2 regions of the Streptomyces sp. NPDC002520 genome follow, and region 1 is predicted to be linked to the other one. Evidence: riboswitches for the same ligand, from Rfam matches in the RefSeq annotation. Region 1 holds a riboswitch; the other holds the start of a gene.
The links. Region 1 has a riboswitch for ZMP and ZTP ahead of ACWD5D_RS14185 (bifunctional 5,10-methylenetetrahydrofolate dehydrogenase/5,10-methenyltetrahydrofolate cyclohydrolase). Riboswitches for the same ligand answer to the same signal wherever they lie in the genome.
Positions count from the first base shown of each region.

Region 2: linked by a shared signal. The riboswitch ahead of ACWD5D_RS13015 (glycine hydroxymethyltransferase) and the one ahead of ACWD5D_RS14185 (bifunctional 5,10-methylenetetrahydrofolate dehydrogenase/5,10-methenyltetrahydrofolate cyclohydrolase) in region 1 are both predicted to bind ZMP and ZTP.

Region 1 covers NZ_JBSFXG010000008.1:89,173-96,673, forward strand. Annotated here, with positions in the region: gene ACWD5D_RS14170 (YncE family protein) at 1-13, opposite strand, end outside; gene ACWD5D_RS14175 (TetR/AcrR family transcriptional regulator) at 193-855, shown strand; gene ACWD5D_RS14180 (alcohol dehydrogenase) at 1,013-2,038, shown strand; gene ACWD5D_RS14185 (bifunctional 5,10-methylenetetrahydrofolate dehydrogenase/5,10-methenyltetrahydrofolate cyclohydrolase) at 2,126-2,974, opposite strand; ZMP/ZTP riboswitch at 2,997-3,077, opposite strand; gene ACWD5D_RS14190 (nuclear transport factor 2 family protein) at 3,391-3,756, opposite strand; gene ACWD5D_RS14195 (hypothetical protein) at 3,929-4,234, shown strand; gene ACWD5D_RS14200 (S-(hydroxymethyl)mycothiol dehydrogenase) at 4,536-5,624, shown strand; gene ACWD5D_RS14205 (MBL fold metallo-hydrolase) at 5,624-6,253, shown strand; gene ACWD5D_RS14210 (SDR family oxidoreductase) at 6,342-7,256, shown strand; gene ACWD5D_RS14215 (SDR family NAD(P)-dependent oxidoreductase) at 7,330-7,501, shown strand, end outside.
Region 2 covers NZ_JBSFXG010000007.1:113,197-120,697, reverse strand. Annotated here, with positions in the region: gene trpS (tryptophan--tRNA ligase) at 1-661, opposite strand, end outside; gene ACWD5D_RS13030 (RNA polymerase sigma factor) at 751-1,353, shown strand; gene ACWD5D_RS13025 (hypothetical protein) at 1,316-2,353, shown strand; gene ACWD5D_RS13020 (hypothetical protein) at 2,604-3,311, shown strand; gene ACWD5D_RS13015 (glycine hydroxymethyltransferase) at 3,349-4,800, opposite strand; ZMP/ZTP riboswitch at 4,833-4,920, opposite strand; gene ACWD5D_RS13010 (glutathionylspermidine synthase family protein) at 5,215-6,399, opposite strand; gene ACWD5D_RS13005 (hypothetical protein) at 6,426-6,785, opposite strand; gene ACWD5D_RS13000 (DMT family transporter) at 6,907-7,501, shown strand, end outside.

The DNA of each region.
Region 1 (7,501 bases):
TGGAGGCAGGCATGACTGCTCTCCTTCCTCGGGGGAATCTGAACACGGACGCTTTCACAGTGAACTTACTGAAAAGTAAGGAGGGGACGGCCTTCTCGACAAGACGTGTGCACGACAAGATTGGGGCGTTGGGGCGTTGGGGCGTTGGGGCGTTGGGGCATTGGGGCATCGGGGCGGGACGGAGGGGGATGCGTGACGGGCAGGCTCAGGGCGCCGACGGGCCGCTACGGCGGCAGGTCCGCCGAGGAGCGGCAGGCCGAGAGGCGCCGCCGCTTCCTGGCCGCGGCGCTCCGCCTGTTCGGCGACACCCCGGGCTTCCGCGCCACCACGGTCGCCGCGCTGAGCCAGGCCGCCGGCCTGTCCACCCGCCAGTTCTACGAGGAGTTCCGCACCCTGGAGGACGTCCTCGCCGCGCTGCACCTGGAGGTCAACGGCTGGGCGGAACAGGCCGTGCTGGACGCGCTCGCGGCGGCCGAGGGGCTGCCGCTGGCCGAACGCGTCGCCGCGCTGTTCCATGCCTACGCCCGGGACGTCACCTCCGACCCGCGCCGCATCCGCATCGCCTTCGTGGAGATCATCGGCGTCAGCCCCCGCCTGGAGGAGCAGCGGCTGGCCCGCCGGGCCCGCTGGGTCGACCTGATCCGCTCCGAGGCCGACGCGGCCGTGGCCCGCGGCGAGGCGGCCCCGCGCGACTACCGGCTCGCGGCCACGGCCTTTATCGGCAGCGTCAACGGCCTGCTGCACGACTGGAGCGCCGGCTGGGTGGACGCGAGCCTCGACGAGGTCGTCGACGAACTCGTGCGGCAGCTGCTCGGCACGCTCCGGCCCGAGGGGTGGCGTCCGGAGGCCGGCTGAGGATCCCGCCGCACCGGATCACCCCGGGCCTGCGACCGTACGACCGCCGATGGCGGGAAGCGCTCGGCGCGCGCGATCGGCCCAGAGCTGGTGTGCTGGACCGAGTGGCCTGTGAGGGGCCGCCGAAGGATCTTCGTACCGTTTCCCGGAGAGACGCATGCCTACCTATCGAGTCGCGCAGGTGACCGCCCCCGGCGGATCGTTCGAACTGGTCGAGCGAGAGGTGCCCCGGCCGGCACGCGGAGAGGTGAGGATCGCCGTGGAGGCCTGCGGGATCTGCCACAGCGACGCCATGTTCGTGAACGGGGCACTGCCGGGCGTGACGTTCCCGGACGTACCCGGGCACGAGGTCGCCGGACGCATCGAGGAACTGGGCGAAGGGGTGGCGGAGCGGGGCTGGCAGGCCGGTGACCGGGTGACGGTCGGCTGGTTCGGCGGCAGTTGCGGCTACTGCAGGCAGTGCCGCAAGGGCGACTTCATCGTGTGCGAACGCCTGAAGGTTCCCGGGTGGTCGTACGACGGCGGCTTCGCCGAGAAGATGATCGCGCCCTGCGACGCCCTGGCCCGCATCCCCGACGCGCTGTCCGCGGTCGACGCCGGGCCCATGGCCTGCGCGGGCGTCACCACGTTCAACGGGCTGCGGCGCAGCTCCGCCGAGCCGGGCGACCGGGTCGCCGTCCTCGGCCTCGGCGGCCTGGGGCACCTCGGCGTGCAGTACGCGGTCGCGATGGGCTTCGAGACCGTGGCGATCGCCCGCGGCCCCGAGAAGGCCGACTTCGCGAAGCAGCTCGGCGCCCACCACTACGTCGACAGCACCTCCGGCACCCCCGTCGCCGAGTCACTGCAGGCGCTCGGCGGCGTCGATGTCGTCCTGGCCACCGCGGGCAACGCCCAGGCCATCAGCGCCACCGTGGACGGCCTGGCGCCCCGCGGAGAACTGGTCGCCATCGGGGCCGACGTCGAACCGATGGCCATCTCCCCGGTTCAACTGCTCCTGACGGGCCGCAAGGTCGTCGGTCACCCGTCCGGTACCGCCCAGGACGTGCAGGACACCCTGGAGTTCAGCGCCCTGCACAACATCCGCCCGATCACCGAGACCGTGCCGCTGGAGCGCGCGGGGGAGGCCTACGACAAGATGATGGCCGGCAAGGCCCGCTTCCGGATGGTCATCACCAACGGCTGAGCCTCAGCCGCCCGGCGCGTCCAGCGCTGTGCGCCGTACGACGGCCGGCGCCACGAGCCGGGCGGACCGGAACGCCTCGTCGAGGGATCACACGCCGAGCTGCCGGGCGGCGGCGGTCACGGTCTGTTCCAGCAGCGTCGCGATCGTCATCGGGCCGACGCCGCCCGGCACCGGCGTGATCAGCGAGGCCCGCTCCACCGCCGAGTCGAAGTCGACGTCGCCGACGTTCCCCGGGTTGTAACCGGCGTCGATCACCACCGCGCCCGGCTTGACGTCCCCTCCCCGGATCAGCCGCGGCCGGCCCACGGCGGCGACCACGATGTCCGCCTCGCGGACCGCGGCCGACAGGTCGACGGTGTGCGAGTGGCAGTACGTCACCGTCGCGTCCCGGCCCAGGAGCAGCATGCCCACCGGCTTGCCGAGGATCGCGCTGCGGCCCACCACCACGGCCCGCTTCCCGGCCGGGTCGACGCCGTACTCGTCGAGCAGCCGCATGATGCCGCCCGGAGTGCAGGAGACGAAGCCCGGCAGGCCGAAACTCATCGTGGCGAAGGACGCGAAGGTGACCCCGTCGACGTCCTTGTGCGGGGCGATCGCCTCGAACGCGGCCCGCTCGTCGATGTGGTCGCCCACCGGGTGCTGGAGCAGGATGCCGTGCACCGTCGGGTCGTCCGACAACTCCCGCAGGGTGCCGACGAGTTCGGCGGTGGTCGTGGAGGCGGGCAGTGCCACGTGCCGGGACTCGATGCCCGCCTCGCGGCAGCGGTTCTGCTTCATGCGTACGTACGTCACGGACGCCGGGTCCTCGCCGACGAGCACCGTGGCCAGACAGGGCGCGCTGCCCGTCCGCTCGGTGAGATCGGCGGCCGTCTTCGCGGTCTCCTCGACGATGCGGCGGGCGAGGGCGGTGCCGTCCATGAGGCGGGCCTGAGTCATCTGCGCTCCTGAGCTGGTTGACCTTCATCGCCCAGGCGCGCGGCATCGACCGTGGACCGCTCCCCGGTGGTACTCCACCTCAGCGCCAGTCACGGCCCGCGTACAGGGTAACCGGGGCCCCGAGCCGCACCGACGCGGTGGGTGCGGCGCGGCTCACCGGGGCCGGCCGTGGCGCGTGCGCGCCGCACGCGGCACCGCCGGACGTGGCAGCGCGGGATGCGGCAACGCGGGCCGGGGCCGAGTGCGCGCCGCTGCCAGCATCGAACGAAGCAGAGCGGCGGTCGCGCGCAGACCTGCCGCGGAAACGGGGGCCGGTTGCCGGGGGCGGGACGGACGCGCCGCCCTTCCCAGCCTCGCCCGTGCCGAGAAGGTCCAGGTCAGCCGGGAGGTGACCTGGACCCTCGCGACCTTCCTCCCTACTCGTCCCATGCCTGGATCAGTATCTGTCGGGCGATCTTCCCGTTTTCCAGCGTGATCATCGACTCGGCGAGGACCCGGGTGCCGTCCTCGTACTCGCAGGACTCGGTGAAGGCGGCCCGGTTGCCCTCGATGACGCACTGGTCCAGGTGGTGTGTCATGTCGCGGCTGTAGAGGTCGTCGAGCAACTCCGCTATCTGGCCGCGGCCCTGAAGGATCTTGGGGTGGCTCGGCTGGCTGTCGCGGTCGATGATGAGGATCTCCGCCTTGTCCGCGTAGAGGGCGAGCAGCGTGTTCCCGGTATTGCCCTCTATGCCCCGGCGCAGTGTCTCGGTGTCGAAGGTGGAACCTGTCGCGGTGCCCATCGGGACCTCCTTCCGGCGCCCGCGGCCCGCCAGGGAGCGGACCGCACGGACCCCACCATCGAGCCTCCTCCGCCCCGACGGCCACGGCAAGCGCAGACGCCGTGCTCCGCCTCCCGGGTGAGCGCGGCCCGGGGCCCGTGTCCGTGCGGCGTCCGGCACCGTTGCTGAAGGCATGATCTCAACACGACGTATCGTCGCCGCAGTCGGTCTGGCCGTCGGTGTCACCGGTCTCGCGGCACCGATGGCGAACGCGGCCGACGCGGGCGCATCGAACACCGGGCAGATCAACCCGATGACCACGCTGGACTCGCTCGCCGTCAGCGACATCCCCGCCGAGCACAGGGCCCAGGTACCGACCGTCACCGAGCAGGTGCGCGGACTGGACCAGCTCGGCGGACTGAACCGGCTGAACGAACTCCACCAGCTCACCGACCTCGCCGCACCCGTGACCGGCCTGCTCCCCGCCGTCGAGGCCTGAGCCGGCAACGCACGTGAGTCGCCTGTGCAGGTGAGCCGCCCGCCCGCGTGAGCCGCCCGGGTTCGTGCTCCGGGCAGGTGCCTGATCCGCCCATGGATCCGAGGGCCGTCCCCGCCGGGACGGCCCTCACCGCTGTCCGGCCACGGCCACGGGCACGGCCAAGGCCGCGGTCCAGGCCAAGGTCAGGGCCCTGCCGGTGGTAGATGGAAAGATCAACTATTGACCCCGTGTCCATGTCCCTACTGATGGGTCGCGCGTAGGGTCGGCACCGTAGGCAATTCGACGAAGAGGGGCCAGGCACATGGCGCAGGAAGTACGCGGCGTGATCGCACCGGGCAAGGACGAACCCGTACGGGTCGAGACGATCGTGGTCCCGGATCCGGGGCCCGGCGAAGCCGTCGTACGTGTCCAGGCCTGCGGGGTCTGCCACACCGATCTGCACTACAAACAGGGCGGAATCTCCGACGACTTCCCCTTCCTGCTCGGCCACGAGGCCGCCGGTGTCGTGGAGTCGGTCGGCGAGGGCGTCACCGATGTGGCACCGGGTGACTTCGTCGTCCTCAACTGGCGTGCGGTGTGCGGGAACTGCCGGGCCTGTCTGCGCGGCCGGCCCTGGTACTGCTTCAACACCCACAACGCGAAGCAGAAGATGACCCTGGCCGCCACCGGTCAGGAACTCTCCCCGGCCCTGGGCATCGGCGCCTTCGCCGAGAAGACGCTCGTCGCGGCCGGCCAGTGCACCAAGGTGGACCCGGCCGTCTCCCCGGCCGTGGCCGGACTGCTCGGCTGCGGCGTGATGGCCGGCATCGGCGCCGCGATCAACACCGGGAACGTCGGCCGCGGCGACTCCGTCGCCGTCATCGGCTGCGGCGGCGTCGGCGACGCGGCCATCGCCGGATCGAACCTCGCCGGCGCGGCGAAGATCATCGCCGTCGACATCGACGACCGGAAGCTGGAGAAGGCGCGCACCCTGGGCGCCACCCACACCGTCAACTCCGCGAAGACCGACCCGGTCGAGGCCATCCGCGAGCTGACCGGCGGCTTCGGCGCCGACGTCGTCATCGAGGCGGTCGGCCGGCCCGAGACGTACAAGCAGGCCTTCTACGCCCGCGACCTGGCCGGCACCGTCGTCCTCGTCGGCGTCCCCACCCCCGAGATGAAGCTCGAACTGCCCCTGCTGGACGTCTTCGGCCGCGGCGGCGCCCTCAAGTCCTCCTGGTACGGCGACTGCCTGCCCTCCCGCGACTTCCCGATGCTCATCGACCTGCACCTGCAGGGCCGGCTGCCGCTGGACGCGTTCGTCACCGAGACCATCCAACTCGACGAGGTGGAGAAGGCCTTCGACCGGATGCACGGCGGCGACGTGCTGCGCTCGGTGGTGGTGCTCTGATGACCACCCGCATCGAACGCCTCGTCACCAGCGGCCGGTTCACCCTCGACGGCGGCACCTGGGACGTCGAGAACAACGTGTGGATCGTCGGCGACGAACGCGAGGTGATCGTCATCGACGCCGCCCACGACGCCGAGGCCATCGCCGAGGCGGTGGCCGACCGCCGCCTCAGCGCCATCGTGTGCACCCACGCGCACAACGACCACATCGACGCCGCGCCCGCCCTCGCCGACCTCACCGGCGCCACGATCTGGCTCCACCCCGACGACCTGCCGCTGTGGAAGCTCACCCATCCGCACCGCGAGCCCGACCGTCATCTCCTCGACGGCCAGGTCCTCGAGACCGCCGGCGCCGACCTGACCGTCCTGCACACCCCCGGCCACGCCCCCGGTGCCGTCTGCCTGTACGACCCCGGTCTCGGCGTCGTCTTCACCGGCGACACCCTCTTCCAGGGCGGCCCCGGCGCGACCGGACGCTCGTACTCCCACTTCCCGACGATCATCGAATCCATCCGGCACAACCTCCTCACCCTTCCCCCGGACACCAAGGTCCTCACCGGCCACGGGGAGTCCACGACCATCGGCGCCGAGGCACCCCACCTGGAGGAGTGGATCGCGCGCGGACACTGAGCGCTCCGCCGAAAAAGCGCGTGAGGATGTCCGGCGTTCCCGCGAAACTGGCGTCCGACAACTGTCGTCACTGCACGGGAGGCCGGACATGTCAGGTGCGCTCGAGGGCAAGGTCGCGCTGGTCGCCGGGGCGACCCGGGGCGCCGGACGGGGGATCGCCGAGGAACTCGGCGCGGCCGGCGCCACCGTCTACGTCACCGGACGCAGCACCCGCGCCCGCCGCTCCGAGTACGACCGTCCCGAGACGATCGAGGACACCGCGGACCTCGTCACGGCGGCCGGCGGGCACGGCATCGCCGTCCCCGTCGACCACCTGGACAAGTCCGCGGTGAGCGCCCTGGTGGACCGCATCGCCGACGAACAGGGCCGCCTGGACGTCCTCGTGAACGACATCTGGGGCGGCGAGAAACTCTTCGAGTGGGACACACCGGTGTGGGAGCACGACCTCGACAACGGGCTCCGACTGCTCCGGCTCGCCGTCGAGACCCACGCCGTCACCAGTCACTTCGCCCTGCCGCTCCTGCTGCGCCGGCCCGGCGGCCTCGTCGTGGAGGTCACCGACGGCACCGCCGACTACAACCGCGACAACTACCGCGTGAACCTCTTCTACGACCTCGCCAAGACCTCCGTACTGCGCATGGCCTTCGCGCTCGGCCACGAACTCGGCCCGCGCGGGGCGAGTGCCGTCGCGCTGACCCCCGGCTGGATGCGCTCGGAGATCATGCTCGACCTCTTCGGCGTCCGTGAGGACAACTGGCGCGACGCCCTCGACCGCGAGCCGCACTTCGCCATCTCCGAGACCCCGCGCTTCGTCGGCCGCGCCGTCGCCGCCCTCGCCGCCGACCCCGACGTGTCCCGCCACAACGGCCACTCCCTCTCCAGCGGCGGCCTCGCCCAGGAGTACGGCTTCACCGACGTGGACGGCAGCCGCCCCGACGCCTGGCGCTACATGGTCGAGGTACAGGACCCGGGCAAGCCGGCGGACGTGACCGGATACCGGTGACCCACGTCGGTGACCACGTCGGCAGGCGCACGGAGTCTGTCGTGCTGATCGTCCGGCCCGTACGGTCACCGTCATGACCGACCTCAATCGCTTCGCGGGACACGGAGTTCTCGTCACGGGCGCGGCCCGCGGTATCGGCGCAGCCGTCGCCCGGCGGATCGCGCAGGAGGGCGGGCGGGTCCTGGTGACCGACCAGGACGCGCCCGAGGCGGAGCGCACCGCCGCCACCCTGCGCCAACAGGGCC
Region 2 (7,501 bases), on a different contig from region 1:
CCGTCGCCTTCGGCTCGTCGAGCAGGTTGATCAGGCCCTTCGGCGTGGACGCCGACTTGCTCATCTTGATCGACGGGTCCTGGAGGTCGTAGATCTTCGCCGTCTCCTTGAGGATGTACGGCGACGGGATCACGAAGGTCTCCCCGAACCGGCCGTTGAAGCGCTCGGCCAGGTCACGGGTCAGCTCGATGTGCTGGCGCTGGTCCTCGCCGACCGGCACCTCGTTGGCCTGGTACAGCAGGATGTCCGCGACCTGGAGGATCGGGTACGTGAACAGGCCGACGCTCGCCCGGTCGGCGCCCTGCTTGGCGGACTTGTCCTTGAACTGGGTCATGCGGCTGGCCTCGCCGAAGCCGGTGAGGCAGTTCATGATCCAGGCGAGCTGGGCGTGCTCGGGGACATGGCTCTGCACGAAGAGGGTGCAGCGGTCCGGGTCCAGGCCGGCGGCGAGCAGCTGCGCCGCGGCGAGCCGGGTGTTGGCGCGCAGGTCCGCGGGGTTCTGCGGCACCGTGATCGCGTGCAGGTCGACAACCATGTAGAAGGCGTCGTGGGACTCCTGGAGGGCCACCCACTGGCGGACGGCGCCGAGGTAGTTGCCCAGATGGAACGAGCCGGCGGTGGGCTGGATGCCGGAGAGCACGCGGGGTCGGTCAGAGGCCATGTTCACCATTCTCTCAGGTGCCGGGGGCCGATCCGGAACTGGCCGGGAAATGGTGGGAACCGATTGGCCCCGGGCGGTGTACCAAGAGTGTGAAGACGCGGGAGGGGGGCCGCATCGTCGACGAGGCCGCGGTGATCACTCGCGTGCGTGCCGGAGAGCCGGAGGCGTACGCGGAGCTGGTGCGGGCCCACACGGCCATCGCCCTGCGGGCTGCCTCGGCGCTCGGGGCGGGCGCGGATGCGGAGGACGTGGTGCAGCAGGCCTTCGTGAAGGCGTACTGCGCGCTGGGCCGGTTCAGGGACGGGGCGGCGTTCCGGCCCTGGCTGCTGTCGATCGTCGCCAACGAGACGAGGAACACCGTGCGGACGGCGGCCCGGCAGCGCACGCTCGCGGGCCGGGAGGCAGCCTTCGTGGAGGCGGAGCCGCTGATACCGGAATCGGCGGACCCCGCGGTCGCCGCGCTCGAGTCGGAGCGCCGCGCGGCCCTTCAGTCCGCTCTCGGCAGACTGAGCGAGGAGCACCGCCTGGTCGTCACGTACCGCTACCTCCTGGAGATGGACGAACCCGAGACCGCCCAGGCCCTGGGCTGGCCCCGGGGGACGGTGAAGTCCCGGCTCAACCGTGCCCTGCGGAAGCTGGGCCGCCTGCTGCCGGATGTGCAGCCCCGGGAAGGGGGTGAAGGGGGTGAGTGAGTCGCACGAGGGCGAGGGTGCCCGTGCGGGCGGTGGCGTCGGGAGTCGGGGGTCGCGTGGTCGGGGAGCTGGACGCGGTCCGGGCAGGGTCGGTCGCGAGCTGAGGCGCGACAGTGCGCTCTCGCGGCTGCCGGAGGAGCTGAGGGCGCTCGGCCGGTCGCTGGACTCGCCGGGAGCTGACGGGACCGGTGGGACAGGCGGGAGCGGCGGGGCCGACGGGGCCTTCGACTCCGAGACGATGGTCGAGCGGGTGCTGGGACAGATACTGGCCGAGCAGCTGCCCGTGCCGGTGGCCGAGCCCCCGGGCGCGCGTCTTCGGCTGCGGGCCGGCCGGCACTGGGCGCGGCTGCGGTGGCGCTCGCTGACGGCGGCGCTGTGCGGCCTGCTCACCGTGCTCGCGCTGACGCCCCCGGTGCGTGCGGCGGTCCACGACTGGTTCGACTTCGGCGGGGTCGAGGTGCGGTACGACCCGTCGGCCGTCCCCTCTCCCGGCGCCGAGGTGCCGGGCTGCGGGCGCTCGGTGTCGCTGGCGCAGGCGAGGCAGCGCGCCGGATTCGAGCCGCTGGTGCCGGACGCGCTGGGCGTGCCGGACGCGGTGACGGTGACCGGTGAGCCGCACGGGCGCCTTCTGATGAGCCTGTGCTGGCGTGAGGGCGGTCGCACGGTGCGACTCGACGAGTTCCGGGCGCGTCTGGACGTCGGCTTCGTCAAGACGGTGCGCGAGTCGCCGGAGTGGACAGTGCTGGGCAAGGCCCCGTCCGCCGATGCCGTGCCGGACTACGCCCTGTGGTTCCCGCGCCCGCATCTGCTGGGCTTCTGGCTCGTCGACGCGGACGGGCACCGTTACACACGCAAGGTGCGGACCGCGGGGCCGACGCTGCTGTGGGCCCACGGGACGTCCGACGACGTGACGCTGCGGTTGGAGGGGGTGGCGTCCAGAGCGCGGGCCGTGAAGATCGCGAAGTCGCTCGAGTCGGCACCGGGAGAGCCGTCGAAGTAGTGCCGGTGAGGTGGGAACCCCGACGGGCCGGGCGGTGTACCAGAAGTGACGGGCGGCTCGGCGGAGAGCCGCAGGGGGGCGCGGCGGCCGGAGCGGGGCTGGCACTGGCGCTGCGGCCCGTCGCGGCACTGGTGATACGGGCGTGGCGACGGCGGGAGCGGGAGTCGGGGCCTCGGCAGGAACTGCGGGACCTGTGAGACGGAGGCTGCGAGTGGGAGGGGGATATGGAGGGGGATATGGAGGGGGATGCATGGGGTCGCACGATGGGCTGAGCGTGTGGGTCGGCAGACGCACAGTGTCGTGGCTCGCCCGGCTTGTGCCGTGGTCGGCACTGGTGGCACTGGTGGCGCTGGTCGCCGGCCCGCCGGCCTATGCCGCACCCGGGCCGGCCGGCGATGGGCCCGACCTGGCGCTGATCGTCTCGGGCGACACCGGGCGGACACGGACGCTGCGCTCCGGCGAGCCGGAGTTCGCTCGCCTCCGGGAGCTGCTGCAGCCGACCTACGTGGGCACGGAGCGGGTGCCGCAGTCCTGGGCCGACGGGCGGTATCCGGCGGTGCGCGTCACGGTGCTCTGGGGCCTGACGGGCGTCGGGGGCTGGCCGCAGACACGGCGAGCGCCGGGCGGAGACGTCGCCATGGAGCGGCAGGACCAGCTGTTCGTCGCGGCCGACGGCACAGCCTGGGTGCGTTCGGACCTCTCGCCGGACGTGATGGACGACGACATCCGCTGGCATCGGGCGCCGGAGACGGTGTTCCGGCAACTGGACCGTGCGGGCCTGCTGGGCTCCGGCGCCCAGTCGGCGGACGACCGCGGGCAAGTGCCGGACGGTGTCTGGTGGGCAGTGTCCGGCCTGGTGGTCGGTGTCACCGGAGGGCTCCTGATACGCCGCGCGGCGGGCCGGCTCGGTGCCGGTCCGCCGCGGAAGGAACCGCGTCAGCAGCTGATCGACCTCTAGAGTCGCGGATCCTTGACAGCTCAAAAGGGTGTGGGCGTCAGCCCAGGTCGACCTCCGGGTAGAGCGGGAAGCCCGCCACGAGGTCGGTCGCGCGCTGGGCGATCTCCTCGGCGACCTTCTCGTCCAGGACGTGCGACGCCTTGGACGGGGCGCCCGACTTGGTCGTGCCCGGCTCGGTGGTGGTGAGGACGCGGTCGATGAGGCCGGCGACCTCGTCCATCTCCGCGGTGCCCAGGCCGCGCGTGGTCAGCGCCGGGGTGCCGATGCGGATGCCGGAGGTGTACCAGGCGCCGTTCGGGTCGGCCGGGATGGCGTTGCGGTTGGTGACGATGCCGGAGTCGAGGAGCGCGGCCTCGGCCTGGCGGCCGGTGAGGCCGTAGGAGCCGGCCACGTCGATCAGGTTGAGGTGGTTGTCCGTGCCGCCGGTGACCAGCGTGGCGCCGCGCCGCATGAGGCCTTCGGCGAGGGCGCGGGAGTTGTCGACGATGCGCTGGGCGTAGTCCTGGAAGGAAGGCTGCCGGGCCTCGGCGAAGGCGACGGCCTTCGCGGCCATGACGTGCGGGAGCGGGCCGCCGAGGACCATCGGGCAGCCGCGGTCGACCTGGTCCTTGAGGGAGTCGTCGCACAGGACCATGCCGCCGCGCGGACCGCGCAGCGACTTGTGGGTCGTCGTGGTGACGATCTGGGCGTGCGGGACCGGGTCGAAGTCGCCGGTCAGGACCTTGCCGGCGACCAGGCCCGCGAAGTGGGCCATGTCGACCATGAGGGTCGCGCCGACCTCGTCGGCGATCTCGCGCATGATCCGGAAGTTCACCAGACGGGGGTACGCCGAGTAGCCCGCGACGATGATCAGCGGCTTGAACTCGCGAGCCTGGGCGCGCAGTGCCTCGTAGTCGATCAGGCCGGTGACCGGGTCGGTGCCGTAGGAGCGCTGGTCGAACATCTTGCCGGAGATGTTCGGGCGGAAGCCGTGGGTGAGGTGGCCGCCGGCGTCCAGGGACATGCCGAGCATGCGCTGGTTGCCGAAGGCCTGGCGCAGGTCGGCCCAGTCGGCCTCGGAGAGCTCGTTGACCTGGCGGACGCCGGCCTTCTCCAGGGCGGGCGCCTCGACGCGGTCGGCGAGGACGGCCCAGAAGGCGACGAGGTTGGCGTCGATGCCGGAGTGCGGCTGGACGTAGGCGTGCCGGGCACCGAAGAGCGCCTTGGCGTGCTCGGCGGCGAGGGACTCGACGGTGTCGACGTTGCGGCAGCCGGCGTAGAAGCGGCGGCCGATCGTGCCCTCGGCGTACTTGTCGCTGAACCAGTTGCCCATCGCCAGCAGCGTGGCCGGGGAGGCGTAGTTCTCGGAGGCGATCAGCTTGAGCATCTCGCGCTGGTCGTGCACCTCCTGGCCGATCGCGTCGGCGACGCGCGGTTCGACGGCGCGGATGACGTCGAGGGCGGCGCGGAAGGCGGTGGATTCGCTGGAGAGAGGCTGCTGCTCTGGCATGGGGACCTCCGGACGGTGTGCGTACAGCGTTCACGTTCGGCCCAGGCGCACGGCACTGATTTCCACGGGCCGCTCCCCGATGGTCCGTCCCATCCCAGCGCGCCAGTCACGACCCGCAGCCAGCCTACCGGCCACGCCGGGCGGACTCGGCCGGACGTCCACCATGCGGGCGACGGCCCGCCGACCGTCGCGGTCGGCCATCGCGGTCGGCCGTCGGGGCGACCATCGCGGTCGGCCATCGGGTCGGCCGTCGCGGTCGCCTCTGACAGTCGCCTCTCACGGAAGAGGACTCGAACCGGTGTCCCGGTCGTCCCCATCCGTTCCCGGGGGCGGCCTGCGCCCGGCGTCGTCATCCGTCGCGGCCGAGAGCCCGGGTTTCGGCGGATCAGTCAGGCCAGCCCACCCATCCGGCGGTCAGAGGATCACGTGCGGCAAGAAGCGGGCGTACTCGTCGGTGATCAGGCCCGAGGACTCGCGGATGCCGAGGCCCGCCGCCTCGTCCTGGACGACCCAGGCGCCGAGGACCACGTGGTTGCCTTCGAAGGCGGGCAGCGGGGCGAGCTGCTGGTAGCAGCAGGACTCGTCCCGTACGACGGCGGGGGCGCCCGGCTCGTGCACGGTCACACCCGCGCCCTCGCGGCCGAGCAGGGGCTTGGCGACGTAGCCGGCCGTCCCGGTCAGCTCGCGCGGGCCGTCCAGGTAGGCGGGCAGCAGGTTGGGGTGGCCGGGGTACAGCTCCCAGAGGATCGCCAGCAGGGCCTTGTTGCTCAGCAGCATCTTCCAGGCGGGCTCGATCCACATCGTGGAGCCGGTGCCGCCGCCGTTGTCGAGCGTGTCCAGGACGTGCCCGGCGAAGGCGTCGGTGGTGAGCCACTCCCAGGGGTACAGCTTGAAGATGCCGCGGATGAAGCGGAGGCGGTTGTCGACGAAGCGGCCGGAGAGGGGGTCCCAGCCGATCTCCTCCATGGAGATCCAGTCGGTCTCCAGACCTGCCTGTTCGGCGGTCTCCTTCAGATAGGCGACCGTCATCAGGTCCTCGCCGAGTTCGTCGGCGGCGGAGTGCGCGAAGTGCAGGGGGCTGCCGGGCGGGAGCAGGGCGGCCTGCCCCCGCCAGGCGTCGACCAGCCGTTCGTGCAGGGAGTTCCACTGGTCGGCGCCGGGGAAGCGCTCCTCCATCCAGAACCACTGCGGGGAGGCGGCCTCCACCAGCGAGGTGGGGGTGTCGGCGTTGTACTCCAGCATCTTCGCCGGGCCGGCGCCGTCGTAGCGGAGGTCGAAACGGCCGTAGACGGAAGGGAGTTCGGCGCGCCGGTGCCAGGCCTCGGTGACGGCCTCGGCGACGCGCGGGTCGGTGATGCCGAGGTCGGCGAGGCGGCCGGTGACGACGATGCGCCCGGCGGCGGCCAGGCACATGCGGTGCAGTTCCTCGACGGTCTCCTCCAGCGCCTCGATCTCCTCCAGGGAGAAGACGTAGTAGGCGCTCTCGTCCCAGTAGGGGCGCAGGGAGCCGTCGGGGTGGCGGGTCAGGGGGTATACGAGCCCCTGTTCCTCGACGGTCTGCTGCCAGCCGGGGCGGGGGGTGATGGTACGGCGTTCCATGCGACGGTTTCCGGTCCGGTTCCCGGTCAGCCGCCGGAGCTGCCGTGGCCGCCGCCGAAGCCGCCGCGGTGGACACCGCTGTGGCCGGAACCGGAGGAACTGCCCGAGCCCGAGCGCGGCTTGACGAAGGAGCCGCCGTCGACCCAGGAGCCCTTCTTCTTGCCGCCGTAGTACCAGCCGCCGTTCAGCGACGCCTTGGTCGACTTGCAGTTCTTGTCGGAGACGACCTTGTAGCCCTTGGCGAGGTTGTAGCTGCCCCGGTCGACACAGCGCTTGTCCGGGTCGGACGAGCAGGCGGTCAGGGCGGCGGCGAGCAGGCCCATGCCGCCGAGGACGACCGTGGTGGAGCGCAGTTGCCTGCGGATCTGTGGGCGTGCGTGCGCCATCGGTGTCTCCCCCGTCGGATGTGGTGCGGTGTGCGTCGGCCAGCCTAGAGATCGGTGTGAGTGTCCGTGCAGGGGACCCCGTGTTCTCCTGCTCCCCTAAAGTCGCTTCGTGCTGTTTGGAATGGTGTGCGCGCTTGGCGCGGCGGTCTGCTTCGGTACGGCGACCGTGTTGCAGGCGATGGCCGCGCGGGCGGCGGGTGCGCAGGGGGGCGAGGGCGGTGAGGCCGCGCTGCTGCTGCGGGCGCTCAGGCAGTGGCGCTACCTCGCCGGTCTCGCGCTGGACGGGCTCGGGTTCCTGCTGCAGATCGCCGCGCTGCGCTCGGTGCCGATCTACGCGGTGGGCGCGGCGCTGGCCGCGAGCCTCGCGGTGACGGCGGTGGTGGCGGCCCGGCTGCTGCGGGTGCGGCTGAGCGGGGTGGAGTGGGCCGCGGTCGGGGTGGTGTGCGCGGGTCTCGCCATGCTCGGGCTGGCCTCGGGGACGGAGGGCGACCGGAGCGCGCCCGGCTGGCTGAAGTACGCGATGGTGGTGGCGGCCGTCGGGGTTCTGCTGCTCGGTGCGGTCGGGGGGCGGCTGTCCGGGCGGACACGGGCGCTGCTGCTCGGTCTCGGCGCGGGGTTCGGCTTCGGGGTGGTCGAGGTGGCGGTACGCCTCATCGACTCCCTCCGCCCCGCCGACCTGTTCACCAACCCCGCGACCTACGCCCTCCTCCTCGGCG